3 regions of the Salicola sp. AFF1 genome follow, and region 3 is predicted to be linked to each of the others. Evidence: predicted binding sites of a transcription regulator. Region 3 holds the regulator's gene; each other region holds the start of a gene.
The links. Region 3 encodes FliA, which starts transcription of late flagellar genes. Its sites were predicted from a motif close to CTAAAGTTNNNNNNNNNNCNGCCGATA; they were not measured.
Positions count from the first base shown of each region.

Region 1 (6,583 bases), on a different contig from region 3:
TCCACCAGCTTGACCAGCAGCCCTTGCTTCTTTCCTTCCTCTGTACGCTCGGCCCAAGGGTCAATGGCGGCCAGGCTGAAAGTAACCGGTTCCCGTGGATTGGCGTGGACCTGTTGAACAGTCGCCACAACCACAACCAAGCTCAGGAAAAAACCGTACAACAGAGCACGCAGCATAGAGGGCTCCCATCCTCAGTCTTATCCTTAAGTAAAGCACAGGAGCCGAAAGCCGTCAGCCCCTTTACCCCGCGTCGCGCTGGCGCAGGAACTCCAGTGCTTCTTCGCGGATGCCTTCCCAGCCCTCCTTGACGGTGCGCAGAAGGCCGGCAATCTCCTCAAGCTTTTCCACGTCATTGCGCACGCTCGCTTCCAGCAGCCCACGCTCCATATAATCGTAGAGCGCTTCCAGATTAGCGGCCAGCTCACCGCCCTGCTCAAAGTCCAGGGCCCCCCGCAGGCCACCAATGATCTCCATGGCTTTACTGATCAGGTTTCCCTTGCCAGCGTAATCCTTCGCCTCAATCCGGTTCTTGGCCATATTGATCCGTTCAAGCGCACCGTCCAGCAACAGCTGGATCAGCTTGTGCGGGTCCGCATCGGTAATACTGGTCTGGGTGTTCACCTGCTGGTAAGCCTGCAGTGCGTTCATGATTCTACCCCTGTTGCGTTTTTTGATTGTTCGCCATCAAACGTTAACGGTTAACCACCAAGGCCACCGCCACTTGAACCACCGAGCTGCTGGCTGAGGAACTGCTGGGTGCTGTTGAACTGGGCAATGCGCGAATCGGCTGCGGTAAACCGGCTGGTAAGCCGCTCCCGGTAGGACTGGATGCGGTCGTTCAGGTCTTGCCGCTGGTCGGCTATATCATCCAGTTCGTTGTTCAGCGCTTCAGTTGTCGACCCCAGAGCCCCGTTTGAACCAACAATATTCGAAACCCGATCGGTCAGGCGCTCGCTAACACCCTGGATAAAGTTGACACTACCGCGATCCCCCGTCTCACTGCCATTAACCTCGACTTGAAGGCCATTGGCGGGGTTGTCGCTGTTTGCCAGAAACAGAATCTTACCATCGCCTTCCGCCGTGGCCCCGTTGATCGTGCCCTGAACGTCCTGCCCGGCGGTTCCGGTCTCTGTCGTCAGCCCCAGCTCGGACGCAGTATTGGTGTCAACGCTGGTAATGGCCACGTTGGAATCACTGCCATAGCGGCTGGAGGTAAAGGTGAGACTACCGCTGCCATCAACCCCCACGTTCACCTGCTTATCAGCCGAGTCAAGCGCATCATTGGCATCCAGCTGGGTCTGGATCTCGGTAGCCAGTTCCTGGCGAGTGTAATCCCCGGTCGTCAATTCAATGCTGGCCGACGTATCCCCATCCACTTCGAAGGTCAGGTTGTTATTGTCGGCGTCCACGGTCACGTTTGAGGGCGTCTGGGAACTCGACACCAACTGCCCCTGCTGGGCTGCCTGAGTCACGTTAATGGCATAATCGCCCGGTTCAGTGTCGGAACCACTGCGCACAAACGATACTTGGGAGTCCGTCGTGCGACCCTGCTCCGCAAACAGGGCCGTCACATCATCCGGATTGGCCTTGAGCTGCTCCTTGAACTTCTGGGCATCAAATTCCAGTTTCCCATTTTCAAAATTCGTGGATATGCCCACATCAGACAGGCTGCGAACACTGGCGTTTTCCAGCCCTGGCACAACCTGATTCAGCTCGTTCTTGATCTGATTCTCGATATTGCGGATCGTGGCATCGCCCGTCAGCAGGCTGCCGCCATCCTCCTGACTGTAAGCGGTGAGATCGTTCACAGTGCTTTTAAAGGCATTGAACTTATCCACGAAGGCCTGGACCTTGTCCGCCACCGCCCCCGTATCCTGAGACACATCCACGGAGGTGGTCCCCGTATCCTGGAGCTGGAAGGTCAGCCCATCCACCACGCCTTCAACACTGTTCGAGGAACGGGTTACATCAATACCATTGACCGATAACCTGGCATCCTGAGCGGCAACCGTTTCGTCCAGATTCTTGGCATTGCTATTAAACGCAAACTGGGACAGACCGGCATTGTCCGTGTTGTTGCCATCGGCGTCGGACACCGAGACCGTGGCGCCATTCGCCGTGCCGCTCTGATTGGCTGAAAGCGTGAGCCGGTAGCCACTGCCGGTATCCACGATACCGGCGGAAACACCCGCATCGGACTCGTTGATGCTGTTCGCAAGCCCCTGGAGCGTGTCGTTGCTGCCGTCCACATCAATGGTGGTGCTCTGGTCACCGGTCTGGATCGTCAGACTGCCCTGGCCAACGCTTGTTGAGTCGGTGTCCGAAAAGGTTCCAGATGCCAGGGACTGGCTCTGAGCCAGCTGCTGCACGTCCAGGCTGTAACTTCCCGAGCTGGCATTGGCACTATCCACTGAAACAGAAACGCTGCTGCCGCTGGTATCGGCGGAGAAGGCACGCATGGCATCCGGTGATCCAAGCTCACTCATGGGCTGACGCAGGTCTGTCACGGCACTGCGCACTTTGCCGAACGCCGAAATCATCGCCTCGGTTTCTTTCTTTTCCTGACTCAACCGGTTCTCGGCAGGCGCGCGCTTAGCACTCACCAACCTGTCGACCAGGTCCGAGTTCAGAACACCGGATCCAACACCCAGCGATGATATACCACCCATGACAGCTCCCCCCCTGACGGTCTGATTGCCATCTATTCCGTTTAACGGCCAGCTCCGGCAAAACTTTGCCTTTTTTTGCCGGTGTTCAGTTACTGACTGTAAACAGGCACCGATTTTGCCGCTTCACAAGTGCCCACATTGGCCCGTGCACACCCTGTGCCACTCCATATACCCAGCACCCAACAAAAAAACCGCCATTCCCCGGGAGAAAGGCGGCATGCCATGAAACAAGACCGGGAGCTTTCAAACGCGGATGTTAAGCAGCGTTATAGGCTCCTCCTGCTGCAGGTTCTCCGCCATCTTCAACGCCAGCTCATCCGGAATCTGGCGGATAACCTGGTCGGTTTCCGGGTCAATCACCTTGACCACTGTCTCACCCGTCTCATCATGCACTTCAAATGCCAGGTCACGCTGCACGGACTGAACGAAGTCGTTGAGCCGTGAAACCGCATTATCCAGTTCATCGCGCATGCGCTGGTTTGTCATGTCCTTGCGCGCCTCCTGAGCCAAGGCATTGCCGAACCGCTCATTATCACGACCGTTGGCCTCACCAGTGGCATTTTCAGCGCTCCGTGGTGAGGCTGCCCGATCCGGCTCCTGCCTACCATCAGGCCGATGATTCGGCACCAGGCCATTCATGCTCCCTTCGCTCATACCACACCTCGCCTGCCATCAAGCAGCTTGGCCGCCATCCCTGCAGAATGGCGGCCGACCTGACGAGCCGTTTACTGCAGCAGCGAGAGGGCCTGCTGAGGCTGCTGGTTCGCCTGGGACAACACCGAGATACCCGCCTGCTGCAGCACCTGGGCCTGGGACAGCTTGGCCGACTCGGCGGCAAAGTCAGCGTCCCGGATCCGGCTGTTGGCAGCGGACAGATTCTCGGACGTGGTTTCCAGATTCGAAATGGTGGAGTCAAACCGGTTCTGGGTGGCACCCAGTTCCGAACGGATGTCATTCACCTGATCCAACGCCCGGTCCGCCTGGTCAATAGCCTTGTTAGCACCACTGATGGTTGAGACATCAATATTGCTGACCGCATTATCAGTTGAGATCTTTTCCGTTCCGTCTGTGAAGGTCTGGGCGTCAGTAGCCGCAGCATTGGCGGTAAAGCTGACGTCAATGTCTGAGTCGCTATTCAGGGTTACAGTACCTGTGGTTACCTCATCCGCGGCAGCACTGAGGTCCTGATTCCCCAAGGTAGCGGCATCGCCGGTGCCGTCTGTCGCAACCTGAATGTTGCGGCCGTCCTGTGCTGTCAGCTCAAGCTCATTACTACCGTTTAACGACGCTGTAACGCCGGTCTGGTTGCTCACACCATTGATGGCATCACGCAGCTTGCCATCCGCGTCACCCGACTGAATCCCATCGCCACCAGTGCCAGCAGTAATTTCAACGCCATTGATCGACAGCTCGCCAGAGGTAATACCATCAGCATCCGCCGAAATCTGCCCAAGATTCTCAACGGCCTCATTGACTTCGGCACTCACGCCTGTCGTCGTCGTTTTATCATTAATGGCATTAGCGTACGCGGCTGCGGACTTGTCAGCATCAGTTGTTGAGAGCCCGTCACCCGTTTTCCCTGCCAGAATATCCTGGCCATTCAGTTCAAATGTAGTGGCATCCGTCAAACTGCCGGACGTTACGCCGGTTTGCCCTGTGGAATCCTGGGTCGCGTTGGCAGCCAGACGATCGGCACTGGCGTCGGAGATGGAAACCTCAATGGTCTGACCCCTATTAGCCCCCACCTGGAACTGCTTGCCGTCAAAGCTACCGTCCAGAACGTTCTGGCCGTTGAACTGAGTGGTATCTGCAACCCGCTGGATTTCAGAAGTCAGCTCACTCACCTCATTCTGCAGTGATGCCCGGTCGGAATCAGTGTTGGTACCGTTGGCAGCCTGTACGGCGAGTTCCCGCACCCGCTGCAGCGAGTTGGTGGTTTCCTCAAGCGCGCCTTCGGCCGTCTGGGCCAGCGAAATGCCGTCATTGGCGTTACGGCTTGCCTGATCCAGGCCGCTGATCTGGGCCTCAAAACGGGTTGAGATGGCAAGGCCGGCAGCGTCATCCTTAGCGGAGTTGATCCGCAGACCGGACGACAGCCGCTCCAGCGCCTGGTTGGTTTGATCTTTTGATTCGGCCAGCTGGTTCTGTGCGTTGAGTGATGCAACGTTGGTGTTAATACCGAGTGCCATAACCGTTTCTCCTGCCTGTTACCGGTTTGGTTGTGGTCAGAGGCTCAGTCACCGGTAGGGCCCGGTACTCTTGCCTTCTGGGTTGCTTAACGGCGATGCCCTCGGAACCTTTAGGGGATTTTATGGAGAGTTTGTAAACGAGTGTTACAGGTGCATTAGGGATCGCAGGACTTGCTCTAAGCCGAACCATTACCCATGACTGGGAGGGCGAGTGGCATCGCTGGGAGTCAATGGCCGTTACAGTCTTTCCGCCTCGTGCACGGCCCTCCTTACTGACTTCATCGACAGCGCCGTTGCGCTGTCAGATAATCATCCCATACAGCCCGAGGCACGTAATGGTTTGCGCGATCGTCAAGGGCGACGGCGCAAGGCTGCCAATGCGATCAACACAGGATCTGACAACACATGGGACGGACGGATGAGGGACGAGCAGACGGATGTGCGCTGGCTGCAGCGCCTGAACAACTTCCGTAAAGCCCTGGCCCGGCTTAACGATGCTGTGGAAACGGCACAGGCGCGCGCCCTTTCTGAACTGGAAAAACAGGGCGTCATTCAGGCGTTTGAGTACACCTACGAACTGAGCTGGAAGCTGCTTCAGGACTATCTGCGCTGGCAGGGTTACGAGCACCTCACCGGCTCTCGGGACGTTACCCGGGAGGCGTTTGCTGCAGGGCTGATCACCCAGGGTGAAACCTGGATGCGGATGCTGCAGGACCGCAACCTCACCTCCCACTCCTACAACGAGGCAACCGCTAACGCCATACTGGCCAACGTCCAGAGCCACTACCATGAGCTGCTGAACGGACTGAACCATACAATGTCTCTGGAGGCGCAGCGTCATGGCTTCAGCGGCTGAAGCGAGTAACGGGTTCGGGCTGCCTTCCCGTGCGCTGGAGCAGCTGAAAGCCTGCCTGGCACGCTACCCGGTAGAACGCGCCATTATTTACGGGTCCCGCGCCAAGGGGACCCACCGTTACGCCTCGGACATTGACCTCACCCTCATTGCCCCGGCAATGAGCCACTGGCAGCTGCTGGAACTGGAGCAGGCGATTGATGACCTTCTGCTGCCCTGGAAGGTGGACCTTTCCCTGTACCATCACATTGATAACGAGGCGCTGAAAGCGCACGTCGACAGGGTTGGGCAGCCACTACGCTTAAACGGCACTGAGCCTACCTGAATGCGAATCGCCCTCTTCGGCTACTCCCATTTCACCCGCCACTGCCTCCAGGCCCTGCAGCAACTGGGGCACCGGATTGAGCTGTTCTGCCTGAGAGAAGACGAGGCGTTTCTGACCCATTACGGGCTCACAGCGCTTGATCTGCCGATTCACTGGTTTGAAACCATCGCAGCGCCGGCATTGCAGGAGGCGCTGATTGCGTTTGAGCCGGACCTGGTTCTATCCATCATCTTCAATCACCGGCTTCCGGAATCCGTTACGCAACAGGCCCGCGTTGCCGCGCTCAACGTCCACCCTGCGCCACTACCTGCCGTAAGAACGGCGGCGGTCTGGTACTGGCCCCTGCGGCTGGGGCTGACGCAGTCGGAGGTGTGCGTGCACCACCTCACCCCAGCGATGGACCAGGGCCCTGTCGTGCTGCGCTTCCCCTTCCGCCTGCAGAAGGCGGAGACCCAGGGCACCCTCACCCGGCGACTGAATGCGCTCGCCCCCAAGGTAATGCACACTCTTAACGGCCTGCTGGCAAGCGGCGCCATTCCGCAAGGCG
Region 1 is NZ_JBXAYL010000008.1:29,287-35,869, forward strand. It holds gene AC1RQI_RS07035 (substrate-binding periplasmic protein) at 1-176, opposite strand, end outside; gene fliS (flagellar export chaperone FliS) at 241-648, opposite strand; gene fliD (flagellar filament capping protein FliD) at 699-2,669, opposite strand; gene AC1RQI_RS07050 (flagellar protein FlaG) at 2,913-3,323, opposite strand; gene AC1RQI_RS07055 (flagellin N-terminal helical domain-containing protein) at 3,395-4,858, opposite strand; gene AC1RQI_RS07060 (nucleotidyltransferase substrate binding protein) at 5,277-5,714, shown strand; gene AC1RQI_RS07065 (nucleotidyltransferase family protein) at 5,698-6,036, shown strand; gene AC1RQI_RS07070 (methionyl-tRNA formyltransferase) at 6,037-6,583, shown strand, end outside.
Region 1: fliD (flagellar filament capping protein FliD) is a predicted target of FliA. The motif match lies at 2,712-2,738, and genes of this name have one in related genera.

Region 2 (6,583 bases), on a different contig from region 3:
ATGCCCCCTTTCTGATTGCCGTTGATAGTGCAGGTACCGCGCGGGCAACATTCCCGTCGGCTGAGGGGAATGAATCCATTAGCAGTATTCAGGCACTGAGTGTGTCTGGCGACGACGTCTTTATCGCGGGGAAGCAGGAAGATGCCACTGTGTACCTGATGGGCTTACGGTATGACAACGATGACCAGGACAGCGATGATGACACTAGGATCACCAAGCGCTGGCAGGTGTCCGTTGACGGAGCGAATTCGGTGCTCGATATGGCCCCTTTCAAGGACGATAAGCTGTTCGTTGTGTTTGAAGCTGATTCGGGAGCGCAGGTTCTGAGACCCTACGACCAGCGTGGCAAGCGGCTTACGCAATAACCAGTGCTGGGCTCATATGGTGGTGTCAAGATGATGGCCGTCTGCATACAGACGCAGGAAGTCGGTACTGGTGATGATTCCCGCCGGTCGGTTCTCATGGTTGATCACCAAGGCGGCACTGAGCTCGTGGCTGAGCATCTGCTGCGCCAGGTGATGGGCGTCGGTCTCTGGGGTTACCGTGATGAATGACGGCAACTCACATCCAGACAGTGGCGTGGTCGCCTCGGTGCCACTCCGGATGAGCCGGAGCAGCCAGGTTTCGTTGATCAATCCCGCCACTTCCCCAGCGTCTGTGAGCACAACCAGATGATGAACCAGGTGCTGGGTCATGGCATCAAGCGCCTGGTGAACGGCTGCCTGTGCACTGATGGAATGCAGCGCAGGGGATGCCAGCTTGCTGGATGGCAGATAGGGGGACTCGGCGTCGCCCTCACCACCGGATTCCTCCTGATATTCGCGTAACGCTCTCCGGACCTGGGTTCCTTCCTGGAATCGCGCAGGCTCCTCGGGCTGCTCTGTGTTGGAGGCCATTCGCCGTATGGCAGTGGTTTCGTCCGCTCGTTCCACGCGCCTGGCCCTCAGTGCCTCGGGCAGCCGGGTGCCAACAGGGCGACCGGGTTCCGCAATATGAATGGCCATGAGCATCTCTCCACTGATCCATTACCAAGGTTATCGGCAGCGTCCCGCGACTTTCAAGGAGATGGCGTTAACCTTTATGGAAGCGCTCAGGTGTGAGCCGTTGCGACAGCTCGGGCGCGAGTGGCGAGGGCTTGGCCTGGATCATCGTCGTCAGGTGTTCCGCGATCAGGGGCGCGTACATCAGTCCCTTGCCGCCCAGGCCAGCGACAATGTAATGGTCTTTGAGCGCACCGGCCACAGGCATGTGGTCTGGTGTGGTGCTCCTGAAACCGACCCAGTGTCCGGCGTTCTCCGCCCCCTCAAGCTGTTGCGCCAACGCGGGAAGCCAGCGGGCCAGGTTGTTGAGGTTGTCACGGTCGCTGTTGAAGTCAGGGCTGGCATTGTCGGAATCCCGGTCGAAGGTTGCGCCAACGCAAACGCGACCTTCATAAGGCGGCAAAGCGTAGCCGGCACCGCTGACCGCCACTGCTGGGCCAGGGCCGGTGCAGGGAAAGGTGGTGAGCTGGCCGCGGATACGTCCCAGGGGCAGCTCAGGGGCCCAAGCGGGCGCCCGGGCCCCGGCTGCGATGATCAGTGTTTGGGCTTCCAGGCGCTCGCCCTCCGGAAGGGGTAATTGCCAGCCCTGCGCGGAGGCCTGAATCCGGTCTGGCTCAACCTGCAGGTGGTGTGTCTCTATCAAGGGATGGGTGAGTGCGGCCTGGCGCAGGGCGTCCACCCGCATATGGCCCCCGCCCGGGAACCAAAGGCCTGAAGCGGTAACTTCAAGGCCGCAGATCTCGCACGCCTCGCGGGCCGTGACAGGCTCCAGGAAAGCCGGGTCCCAGTGGTTGCGGGCCAGAAGCTTGTCCTGTCGCTCTTGTTCACGTTCGCTCCAGGCCAGGGCCAGTGTCCCTGTTGGGAACCAGAAGTTGATGTCCGGGTGCTCACCCTGAAGGCGACTGTAGAACCTGGAAGCGGCCCCAAAAGCCTGGTGGGCAAAACGGGTCTCCGGGTTGTAGTCCACCGCTGGCTTCATATAGAGCGCCCCCCGTCGTTCCTGATTAAGCGGGGAAGGTAGGGTGGGGTCCATTATGGCTACTTTTATGCCCGCTTCTGCCAGCAGTCGTGCTGTCAGGCTGCCAGCGACCCCGGCACCGACGATGATCACACCCGGTGACGGAGGGATTGCATCAGAATGCGTCATTTGACGATCCGTTACCTTTCACAAAGTTTACTTTCTGTACAAATCCTTCAGTGCGAGCCACTATAATCCTGAGTACACGGATTGCAAAATGAAAGGTGATCTCCATGGCAACGCCCAGCTCCCAGCAACTTGAGAAAAGCCGCCTTGGTCGGCTTGTGGTCAACCGTGGCTACATCACCGATGCACAGCTCCAACAGGCGCTTGAGGAACAAAGGGTTTCCGGTGAGCGGTTGGGTGTGGTGCTGGTGCGAGCCGGCTGGATCACGGAGCGTGAGCTGGAGCGTACGCTCAAGCATCAGAAGCGGTACCGGTATGCGGCCGCACTGACGGCGATTGTTGTTACGCCATTGCAGCCAATGGCTGCGCTTGCCTCCCCCGCGCCGGCGCTGCCGAATGCCTCCGTGCAGACCAGCGGTCAGCAGCTGCGATCCGCTTCAAGCGGTATCCAGCCCTTGAACGAGGGTGAAATGGGGGGCGTCGTAGCTCAGGGTCGGGAGGCCTTTTCTGGCAACGCCATGGACCTCGGCCAGACACCCGCGACGGAGGAAGACGCGGAAGACCAGGCGCTTGAGGCACTGGAATTCACCGCTCGCACCTTCGTTCCGGCCATGAACTTCCTGGATGCGGATGTCACTGTCTCGGGCGTGGAATTCGGTCCGGAAGGCTCCGGGTTTAGCGTGAGTGGCGATGGCGATGTCAGTCTGCCCATGCCGGAGCGCATCCGGGAGATCCGGATGGAGCGTATTCGGGTGGATGGCGCCGCTGACGCGCGCTCCATGGGCAATCTTACCATGACAAACATCCGGTTTGCCCCGGACTCCAGCCTTACGATCCGGACCCGCTGATCCGCTCAAGCGCTGGCGAAGACGTGGCTGTGGGTAAGGCTTTGGGCTTCGCCAGTGCTGCCGTAAAGCGACTGTTGCTGATCGGCACCGCGGATGATGTCCGAGATGCGTGAGAGGCGCCGCTGCAGATGCCCGAGAATACGGCCGTTCACCTCATTGCGGTGCTGGCATTCGCCGAGCCGTTGCTGCGCCTCTTCCCAGCGTTTCATCAGGGTTGATTGCGCGCCGGCCTGGTTGCGGAGGAAGTCGCTTATTGCCTGACCGCTGTCGGGACGATACCCAAGCTGAGCGAGAACACGGATCTTCTGCTTTGCCCGGTCTCTAAGCGCATCAAGCAGTTCATTTTTCTCGCTGGTCGCCTGTTCCAGCTGCGCCATCTCGTTGCCCGCCAGGGCCTGGTGCTCCTGTTCCAGCACCTCTGCCAGCCGGTTGAGGTTGGCTTCATCTTTTCTCAGAAGCTGATCCAGCGTATCGAACGTTGTCTTGTGGTCCGTCATGGCGTTTTACCCGAAGATGCTGTCATCTACCTCTTGCATTTTCTGGGCCAGTTTTTCAGCGTCAATCGAGTAGGACCCATCCTCCAGTGCTTCGCGGATACGTGCCACCTTGGCGTCATCCACCTCCGGCTGTTCCTGGAGCGTCTGTTCGGCTGCCTTGATATTGCGCGCATCGGGGCTCAGGTCCACGCGCGTACTGTCGTGTGTCTGTGAGCCGCCTTCTGCCGGCTGCTGTGGCGCTGTCTTACCCTGGGCGTCATCCCGCTGACGCAGGGTTTGCTTCTGGGTGTTGAGGGCATTGTTGTTGGCCCCATTGAAGTCAATTGCCATGGCTCACCCCGTCCGGATCTGGTCTCTCTTTGAATTGTAACGGCAGCATTGCCGCTGACTTTAGCCTTGCGCGCAAATTTTTTCATCATCAGGCAGGTCCCTGCCGCCTTCCGGCAGCAAGCTGCCGCCCTTGCTCAGTCAATGGCCACATGACCGGGCTTCGTGATCCGGCCGCGTACGCGGCGCCCCGAGTTCTCGTTGGTTACGGGGATCTGTTCGCCCACATGGCCGCTGCGCTGTGCCTCGCCGCGCGTCGTTATTGAGAAGACCTCGGTGCCCGCTGAGATGACGACGCGATCCCCGCGTTCCACGGCCAGTGGTTGTTCCAGCATGCGGGGCGTAATGGTCGTTCCCGCGCGGATGGTGCGTTTGGCCTGCATACCGATCATATGTTCCGGGTCGCGGAAGCCGCCCCGTCGTTGTTCATTGATGACAACCGGGCTTGAGCGCAGCATGTCGGATGTCAGGCGTTCCCCCCGTCCAATGGGGCGGTCGGCGACCCACCCCTCCACCTGAATACGAACGGTGGCGTTCAGAAAAATACGCCAGGGCCGATTGCCTTCACAGCTCACAAGGAGGGTGGCACGCGTTGAGCGTTCCGGATTGCCAGCGAACTCAACGTCCAGCGGCTGCGGGCATTGGCTCAGGGAAAGGCGTTTGTCCACGCTGCCGATTTCGAATTCAACGCTACGCTCCTTGTCCGACTGTTTTTGTGAAAAGGACTCAAGGAAGTGTTTGGCTGCCTCGTTGATACGCTCCGCGGTGTTCCCCGCGGGTTGGGATGCAATGACGATGCCGGGGAACAGCATTACGCTGAGCAGAAGAATCCGGAAAGTCGACATTGGATTGGCATTGTCGGTGCGCATAGCCGTAAAAATGTCCTATCCTTTCGGGTACCAGTGCCGCGTACCAAGGGATCCGGTGCGGCGCAATCCAAACCGGCAGCTACCGGGAGTTTTTTGGCGCTCTGGGTAAAGAGTGCAACAACCATGCCGGTATATCAGGATGGGCAGGACTATGGCGGGACTTCTCGACAACGTGAATCAGCGTACCCAGATGGTGGGGCAGAACAGGCTGGAGTTGCTTCTTTTTCAGCTTAAGGGGAATCAGCTTTATGGCATCAATGTGTTCAAGGTTCGGGAAGTGCTTCCCTGTCCGCCCCTGTCCGCTATCCCGCACCGTCATCCCGTTGTAAGAGGGGTCTCCTATGTCCGTGGGGAAACGGTTCCCATCATTGACACCGGGATGGCGATTGGCAAGCAGCCAATGACCGAGGAAGAGCTGGCGGAATCGCTGGTGATTGTTTCCGAGTATAATCGCAAGACACAGGGGTTCCTGGTCCGACGCGTGGAGCGCATCGTAAATCTTAACTGGGAGGATGTGCACCCGCCGCCCAAACGGGCTATGGCCGAGTACCTGACGGCGGTGACCGAGCTGGAGGAGAAACTGGTGGAGGTTCTGGATGTTGAGAAAGTCCTGGCTGAGGTGTCGCCCATTGATGACACCGTAAGCGAGTCTTTCGAGTCTACCCTGGACACCAGTGGCGACGGCGCCATGCGGGTTCTGGTGGTGGATGATTCGTCGGTTGCCAGGGGCCAGATCAAGCGCTGTATGGAAGCCGTTGGGCTGGAAGTCGTGATCCGCAACGATGGTCGCCAGGCTCTGGATTACCTTGAATCACTGGTTGCGGATGGCAGCTCGATCCATGATCATCTTGCGCTGATGATTTCCGACGTGGAGATGCCGGAGATGGATGGGTACACGCTGGTGACGCGGTGTAAGAACAATCCGGCATTGGAACCCCTTTATATTATGCTTCATACCTCTCTCAGTGGCGTCTTCAACCAGTCAATGGTCGAAAAAGTGGGGGCTGATGCGTTCATGGCAAAATTCAACCCCAATGAGCTTGCCGAGCGGGTCATGGCGGTGATCGACCAGCAAGAGCATATATCGTCCTAGGTGGAGGGGTAGAATCTGATGAGTTCCGAAATCAGCCAGGAGGATTATCGCGCTTTCAAGGAGTTTCTGCAGGACGCTTCTGGCATCCTTCTGGGCGATAACAAGCAGTATCTGGTGAAGAGTCGTCTGCGTAAAATCATCGCGGACAAGCAGTTCAACAGTCTCGGTGAGCTCGTCCAGCGCTTACGCCAGAATCCCCGCAGTGAGCTGCGTGAAACTGTTATCGATGCCATGACCACCAACGAAACGCTCTGGTTCCGGGATACCCATCCGTTCCGGATCCTGGAAGAGCAGCTGCTACCGGAAATGGCCGCGGAGAACACCAGCCAGCCGTTGCGGATCTGGTCAGCCGCCTGTTCAACGGGCCAGGAACCTTATTCCATCGCCATGGTGATCAGTGAATACCGCCGTCGTAATCCCGGTCGGTTGAGGCGTCCCGTGGAGCTTCTGGCCACCGATGTGTCCAAACCGGTGGTGGATGCGGCCAGGGAGGGGACCTATGAGCTTCTGGCCCTGGGGAGGGGACTATCGGCAGACCGGCAGAAGCAGTATTTCACCCAGCTGGCATCCGGCAGCTGGCAGGTCAAGAAAGAAATCCGGGATATGGTGACCTTCCGGGAACACAACCTGCTGGAGCGGTTCAACTTCGGGAAGTTCGACATCATCTTTTGCCGCAATGTGCTGATCTACTTTTCGAGCGAGCTCAAGCAGGACATCCTGTTACGCACCCATGGGGCGCTCAGGAGTGGCGGCTACCTGATCCTG
Region 2 is NZ_JBXAYL010000006.1:95,636-102,218, reverse strand. It holds gene AC1RQI_RS05735 (hypothetical protein) at 1-365, shown strand, start outside; gene AC1RQI_RS05730 (CBS domain-containing protein) at 378-1,004, opposite strand; gene mnmC1 (FAD-dependent 5-carboxymethylaminomethyl-2-thiouridine(34) oxidoreductase MnmC1) at 1,072-2,187, opposite strand; gene AC1RQI_RS05720 (cyclic di-GMP-binding domain-containing protein, MshE-related) at 2,292-3,032, shown strand; gene AC1RQI_RS05715 (flagella synthesis protein FlgN) at 3,038-3,529, opposite strand; gene flgM (flagellar biosynthesis anti-sigma factor FlgM) at 3,536-3,859, opposite strand; gene flgA (flagellar basal body P-ring formation chaperone FlgA) at 3,994-4,668, opposite strand; gene AC1RQI_RS05700 (chemotaxis protein CheV) at 4,877-5,818, shown strand; gene AC1RQI_RS05695 (CheR family methyltransferase) at 5,837-6,583, shown strand, end outside.
Region 2: flgM (flagellar biosynthesis anti-sigma factor FlgM) is a predicted target of FliA. The motif match lies at 3,897-3,923, and genes of this name have one in related genera.

Region 3 (6,583 bases):
TGCCTCCAAGTTCGTGCGCGGTGATGCCATTGCCGGTCTGCTGATCCTGTTCATCAACATTGTCGGTGGGGTCGCCATTGGCATGTTCCAGCATGGGCTGGCCTTTGGTCAGGCCGTGGAGAACTATGCGCTGCTGACCATTGGTGACGGCCTGGTCGCGCAGATCCCTTCGCTGCTTCTGTCCGCCTCTGCCGCCATTATCGTGACCCGGGTGGGCAAGTCCCAGGAAATGACCGCCCAGGTGGTGGAGCAGATGTTTTCCACCCCGCACGCCATTGGCATTGCGGGAGGCATCCTGATTGGCCTTGGCCTGATTCCGGGGATGCCCACCGTGGCTTTCATGGGCTTGGGTGGCATGGCTGCCGGGGTAGCCTGGCTGATCTGGAAGCGGAGCCAGCAGGTGGTGGAAGAAGGCGCCGCGCCGGTGGCGCGCCAGGCAGCCGGTGGCGAGGGTGGCGCCGAGCAGCGCACCCTCAGCGAGGATCAGCAGCAGGCCCTGCCCGGCGGTGGCACCGGTGAGACCAAGGAGCTGGGCTGGGAAGATGTGGTCAGCGTGGATATTGTGGGGCTCGAAGTGGGCTACCGCTTGATCCCGCTGGTGGACAAGAACCAGGGAGGGCAGCTGCTGGCCCGGATCAAGGGGGTGCGCAAGAAACTGTCCCAGGATCTGGGCTTTCTCATGCCGTCCGTGCATATCCGGGACAACCTGGACCTGATGCCCAATGTGTACCGCATCACGCTGATGGGGGTAACCCTGGCGGAAGCCGAAATTCATCCGGACCGGGAGCTGGCGATCAACCCCGGTCAGGTGTTCGGCAAGGTTGAGGGAATTGCCGGCAAGGATCCGGCCTTTGGTCTGGAGGCAACCTGGATCGAAACGTCCCAGCGTGACCAGGCCCAGACGCTGGGCTATACGGTTGTGGATGCCTCCACCGTCGTGGCCACCCACCTGAACCAGGTGCTCCAGGAACATGCCCACGAGCTGCTCGGTCACGAGGAGGTGCAGAAGTGGCTGGATCAGCTGGAAAAGGCATCGCCCAAGCTGGCCGAGGAGCTCGTGCCGAATACCGTTTCCATCAGCCTGTTGCTCAAGGTCCTCCAGAACCTCCTGTTGGAGGAAGTGCCGATCCGCGATATGCGCAGCATTGCCGAGGCCATTGTCAATGTTCAGCCACGCAGCCAGGACCCCAGTGTGCTGACCACGGCGGCCCGCAAGGCGCTCAAGCGCATGATCGTCCAGAAGCTGTGCGGCAACGAGACAGAGATTCCGGTGATCACACTGGACCCTCAGCTGGAACAGATGTTGCTTAAGTCTGTGCAGCAGGGTCAACAATCCGGCACTGCCGACGACATCGGCATGATCCTGGAGCCGAACATGGTCGAAAAGCTCCAGCGCTCACTCTCGGATGCGGCCCAGAAACAGGAGGCGGTCGGCAAACCCGCCATCCTGCTGGTATCGGCTCCCCTGCGGCCGGTGCTGGCAAGGTTTGTCCGGTATGGAGTGGAACGGCTGCACGTTCTTTCCTATCAGGAGATTCCGGAGAACAAGCAGGTCACGATTGTGTCGTCCATAGGGCAATAAACTGACGGCGGCGGAGGTTCCCTGCCATGCAAGTCAAACGCTTCTTTGCTCCCACCATGCCCGAGGCGCTGCGGATGGTCCGCAGCGAAATGGGTGATGACGCGGTCATCCTGTCCAGCAAGCGGGTGGACAACGGCGTCGAAATCGTGACGGCCCTGGATTACGATGAAGGTGAGGTCCGCAGCCAGCTGGGCGTGGCGGACGAAGAAAAGGCCAATGCCTCTCAGCTGGCCGAACTGCAGGCGGAAAAGCATCGTAAGCTGGAAGAGGCCAAGGCGAAATCAAGGGCTCATATCAACGAGGTTCAACAGCGTTCACGCCACAGCCAGGAGCCGGTGGAGCCGGCCACGGTGGGCTCCGGAGAGCAGGAAGCGGGTGTCGATGCTGCCAGCGAAACGGTTCCTGAATCCGACGATGCCATGAGTTCCATGCGGGCCGAGATCCATTCATTGCGTGACATGCTCCAGCAGATGAATGGCCAGCACAACGCCGCCAAACCGGGCGAGAAAACCCAGGGAGTGGTTGAGCAGCGCCTGTCGGACCGGCTGCAGGACCTGGGCTTGCCGCGCGATCAGGCCCGGGAGCTGGGAGCAGAGCACGGCCAGGGGCGTCTGGACGCAGGGTGGAAAAGTGCGCTCAAGGCGCTGGCGGCGAGGCTGGATACAATACGGACGGATCCATTGGAGCGCGGTGGTGTCCATGCGCTGCTCGGCCCCACTGGTTCCGGCAAGACGACCACCATCGGCAAGATGGCCGCTCAGTTTGTTTTGCGTCATGGCGCGGAACAGCTGGCATTGGTGACCACAGACCGCTATCGTGTGGCGGCCCATGAGCAGCTGTTCGTATTCGGGCGGATTCTGAAGGTGCCTGTAAGGGTCGTGGATGAGGCTAACAGCCTGGATGCCATCCTCGATGACCTGTCGGACCGCAAGCTGATCCTGGTGGATACCGCAGGTTTGACGGCGGCGGATCGTGGCTGGGAGGAGCAGATTGATGAACTGGTTAACAGCCGTCATCCGGTACAGCCCTACCTGCTGATTTCAGCCACCAGTCAGCCGCGCATTATGCAATCCACGTGGCATTGCTATAATGCGGTTGGGCTGGCGGGTTGCATTCTGACCAAGACCGATGAAGCCCTGACCCTGGGTGAGGTGGTAGGATTTGCAGCCCAAAGCCGGCTGCCGGTTGCATTCTATACCAATGGCCAGAAAATCCCGGATGACTTGCATCGCGCGGGCGCGGCGGATCTGGTCAAACAGGCAGTGCGTCGACATCAGGCGCTCAATCGCGGCGAAAGCGCCATGGTCGAAGGCGCCTGATCGGGAATCGGGCGTCTCCTTAACAACGGTCAAGCAATCAGGACGGGAGAGCCCATTCCGCATGAGTAATCCGGTACAGGTGGTCGCGGTCACCGGTGGCAAGGGCGGCGTTGGCAAGAGCAACGTGGCGGTGAATCTGGGCATTGCCCTCTGTGAGATGGGGCAACGGGTCGTGGTCCTTGATGCCGACCTGGGTCTGGCCAACATCGATGTGCTGCTGGGGATCAGCGCCAGTTACAATATTTCCGATGTGCTCGCCGGGGAGTGTTCGCTCACGGATATTCTTGTGGATGGTCCTGGCGGCATCCGGATCGTGCCTGCGTCGTCCGGCACTCAGCGGATGACCAATCTCAGCCATATGGAGCATGCGGGTCTGATTTCCGCCTTCAGTGAGCTGGGCGATGACATTGACGTGCTCATTGTGGATACAGCGGCGGGGATCTCGGAGTCCGTTGTCAGTTTTCTCAGGGCCTCCCAGGAGCTGATGCTGGTGGTCAACGATGAGCCTACCTCGATAACCGACACCTACGCTCTCATAAAGCTGATGAACCGGGACTACGATACCCACCGGTTCCGCGTATTGGCGAACATGGTTCGCACCGAGCAGGATGGTAAGGCGCTTTACGATAAACTTTACCGGGTCACTGAGCGCTTCCTGGATGTTGCGTTACAATATGTGGGAGCAATCCCTCTTGATGATGCGGTCAAGAAAGCGGTACGGCGCCAGAAGGCGGTAATGGAGCTCTACCCGAATGCCAAGGCGTCTGGAGCGTTCCGGGAGCTGGCGAAGAAGGTTGACCAATGGCCGCTGCCGTCGTCGCCACGGGGTCACCTGGAGTTCTTCGTGGAACGGCTTGTACAGGACTGACTTGGGGGTTCATTCTTGAGCAGGGGGTTACGGGGGTGGCCAAACCATGACGCAGTCCGGGCCGCTTGAGCTCTATACACAGACCCACCGGGCCGATGTGGACGCACTTGTCGAGACCCACATGCCTCTGGTCAAGAAGATTGCGCTGCACTTGATGGCGCGGCTGCCCGACCATATACAGCTGGAAGACCTGATGCAGGCGGGGATGGTTGGGCTGCTGGAGGCGGCCCGTAAGTATGAGTCCGGTCAGGGAGCGAGCTTCGAGACCTACGCGGGGATCCGCATCCGCGGGGCCATTGTCGATGAGATCCGTCGTGGCGACTGGGTGCCGCGCTCAGTGCACCGCAACGCCCGCCGTATTTCGGAAGCAATACGGACCATTGAAGCGCGGGAAGGCCGTGACGCCAGGGATGCGGAGGTCGCCCAGGAGCTTGGGCTGTCACTGGCCGATTACCACAGCCGCGCCAGTGACGCGACCACCGGTCGACTGTTCAGCCTGGATGAGCTCACCGACAGGAATGAGCACATCAATGATCAGGCCCCCAGTGAGGGGCCCGAAGGTGAGCTTCAGGAAGCGGATTTTCGAAGCGCTCTGGCCGCGGAGATCGACCAGCTGCCCGAACGGGAACGGCTGGTGCTCTCGCTGTATTATCAGGACGAGCTCAACCTCAAGGAGATTGGTGCGGTTCTGGAGGTCAGCGAATCCCGTGTGAGCCAGATCCATGGCCAGGCAGCGGCCCGGCTCAGGGCGCGCATGCGTGAGCGTCTGGGCGGCTGACTGGTGAGATTGGCACAAACGTCTAGACTGTTTGAATAAGCGTTGTAGCACGCGCCACTCAGGCCAACGTTACAACACCGACGTGTTTGGAGGCTGTTTTGGACAAGAACATGAAGATTCTTGTTGTGGATGATTTCTCCACGATGAGACGGATCGTGAGGAACCTGCTGCGCGACCTCGGTTTTAACAACATCGAAGAGGCGGACGATGGCAATAGCGCTCTTCCGATGTTGCGTAACGGCAAATTCGACTTTCTGATAACGGACTGGAACATGCCGGGAATGAGCGGCATGGAGCTGCTCCAGGCGATTCGGGCCGACGAGAATCTGAAGAGTCTCCCCATTCTGATGGTGACCGCGGAGGCCAAGCGGGATCAGATCGTGGCTGCGGCCCAAGCGGGAGTGAACGGCTATGTGGTCAAACCGTTCACTGCCGCCGTACTCAAAGACAAAATCGAGAAGATTTTTGAACGTATCGAGTGAACCGGGTGCCGATCGCATGAGTGAGCTCAACCGGGAAGACATTACCGAGGAAGTGGCAGCGGAGCTCAAAGAGCATGCTACTGCCCTGAAAGACGCCCTGGATCAGGGGAATATCAGTGATGCAATGCAACGCATTGCCGAGTTGGGGGAGGTCCGTGACCGCAGCCTGTATCGGGAGGTGGGCCGCTTGACCCGCAGCCTGCATGAGGCCCTGCGCAATTTTGAGATCAAGGCTGAGAACCGCGAGCAGCAGGAAGAACTGTCCAAGATGGCGGATGCCTCGCACCGTTTGGACTATGTGGTGCACCTGACCAGCCGGTCGGCGAATAAAACGATGGATCTGGTCGAAGAAACCATGCCCATTGCCTCGAACCTGCGTGAGGAAGCCAACGCCATCCGTGATGACTGGGGACGGCTGCGGCGCCGGGAAATGAAACCCTCTGAATTCCGTGAACTCTATCGCCGCATTGACTCCTTCCTGGATCGCATCACTTCTGATTCAGACCGGCTGCACGGCAATCTCTCCGAGATCCTGCTCGCACAGGACTTCCAGGACCTCACCGGCCAGGTCATCCAGCGGGTGACCTCTCTGGTGAAGGAGGTTGAGGATCATCTGGTGAACCTGATGGTTATGGCCAGCGATGTGGACAAAATCGCGGGTGTGGTCCATGACTATGGTGACGACAGTCAGGAAGGCGAGGCGGGCAGCAAAGGCGAGGGCCCCCAGATCGACGAGTCGCAGCAGGATGTTGTTTCCGGGCAGGACGATGTTGACGACCTGCTGTCCAGTCTCGGCTTTTAAGGAGACGTTGCATGGCGTTGGATGCGGACGAAGAGATCCTTCAGGACTTCCTGGTTGAGTCCGGTGAAATACTGGAGCAGCTCTCCGAACAACTGGTTCAGTTGGAGAACAACCCCGGGGACACGGACCTGCTCAATGCCATCTTTCGGGGCTTTCATACCGTCAAGGGCGGTGCCGGCTTTATGCAGCTCGATGCGCTGGTCGATTGCTGCCACAAGGCCGAAAATGTGTTCGATACGCTGCGCAACGGCGGACGGACGGTCGACTCCAACCTGATGGACGTGGTTCTGAGAGCCCTGGATGTTGTCAATTCCCAATTTGACGAGGTCCGAAGCCGCGAAGCGCCGACGCCCGCCGATCCCCAGCTTCTGGAGCAACTCGCCGGGCTTGCCAAGCCGGAAAGCGAGGACAGCACGCCCGCCGCGGCTGAACAGCCGGCCCAGACCGAGGAAAAAGCGCCGCAGGGGGGTGGCGAGGAAGGCGATATTACCGACGATGAATTCGAACAGCTTCTGGATGCCATCGAACCCGAGGATCAGAGTGAGTCTGGAGAGGTAGCGTCCAGCAGTGGGGGACAGGCGTCCGAATCCCAGGCTTCCGGTGATGACGACGAAATCTCCGAGGACGAGTTTGAGGCCCTGCTGGATCAACTCCATGGTGAAGGCAAGCATGCCGGTGCGCCGCCCGCGTCCGAGGCGGTAGGCGGTGACGGTCAAGCCGGCTCCGGCGAAACCCAGGGCAACGCATCTGAG
Region 3 is NZ_JBXAYL010000016.1:26,797-33,379, forward strand. It holds gene flhA (flagellar biosynthesis protein FlhA) at 1-1,582, shown strand, start outside; gene flhF (flagellar biosynthesis GTPase FlhF) at 1,609-2,901, shown strand; gene AC1RQI_RS11560 (MinD/ParA family protein) at 2,963-3,769, shown strand; gene AC1RQI_RS11565 (RNA polymerase sigma factor FliA) at 3,816-4,547, shown strand; gene cheY (chemotaxis response regulator CheY) at 4,658-5,029, shown strand; gene AC1RQI_RS11575 (protein phosphatase CheZ) at 5,046-5,831, shown strand; gene AC1RQI_RS11580 (chemotaxis protein CheA) at 5,843-6,583, shown strand, end outside.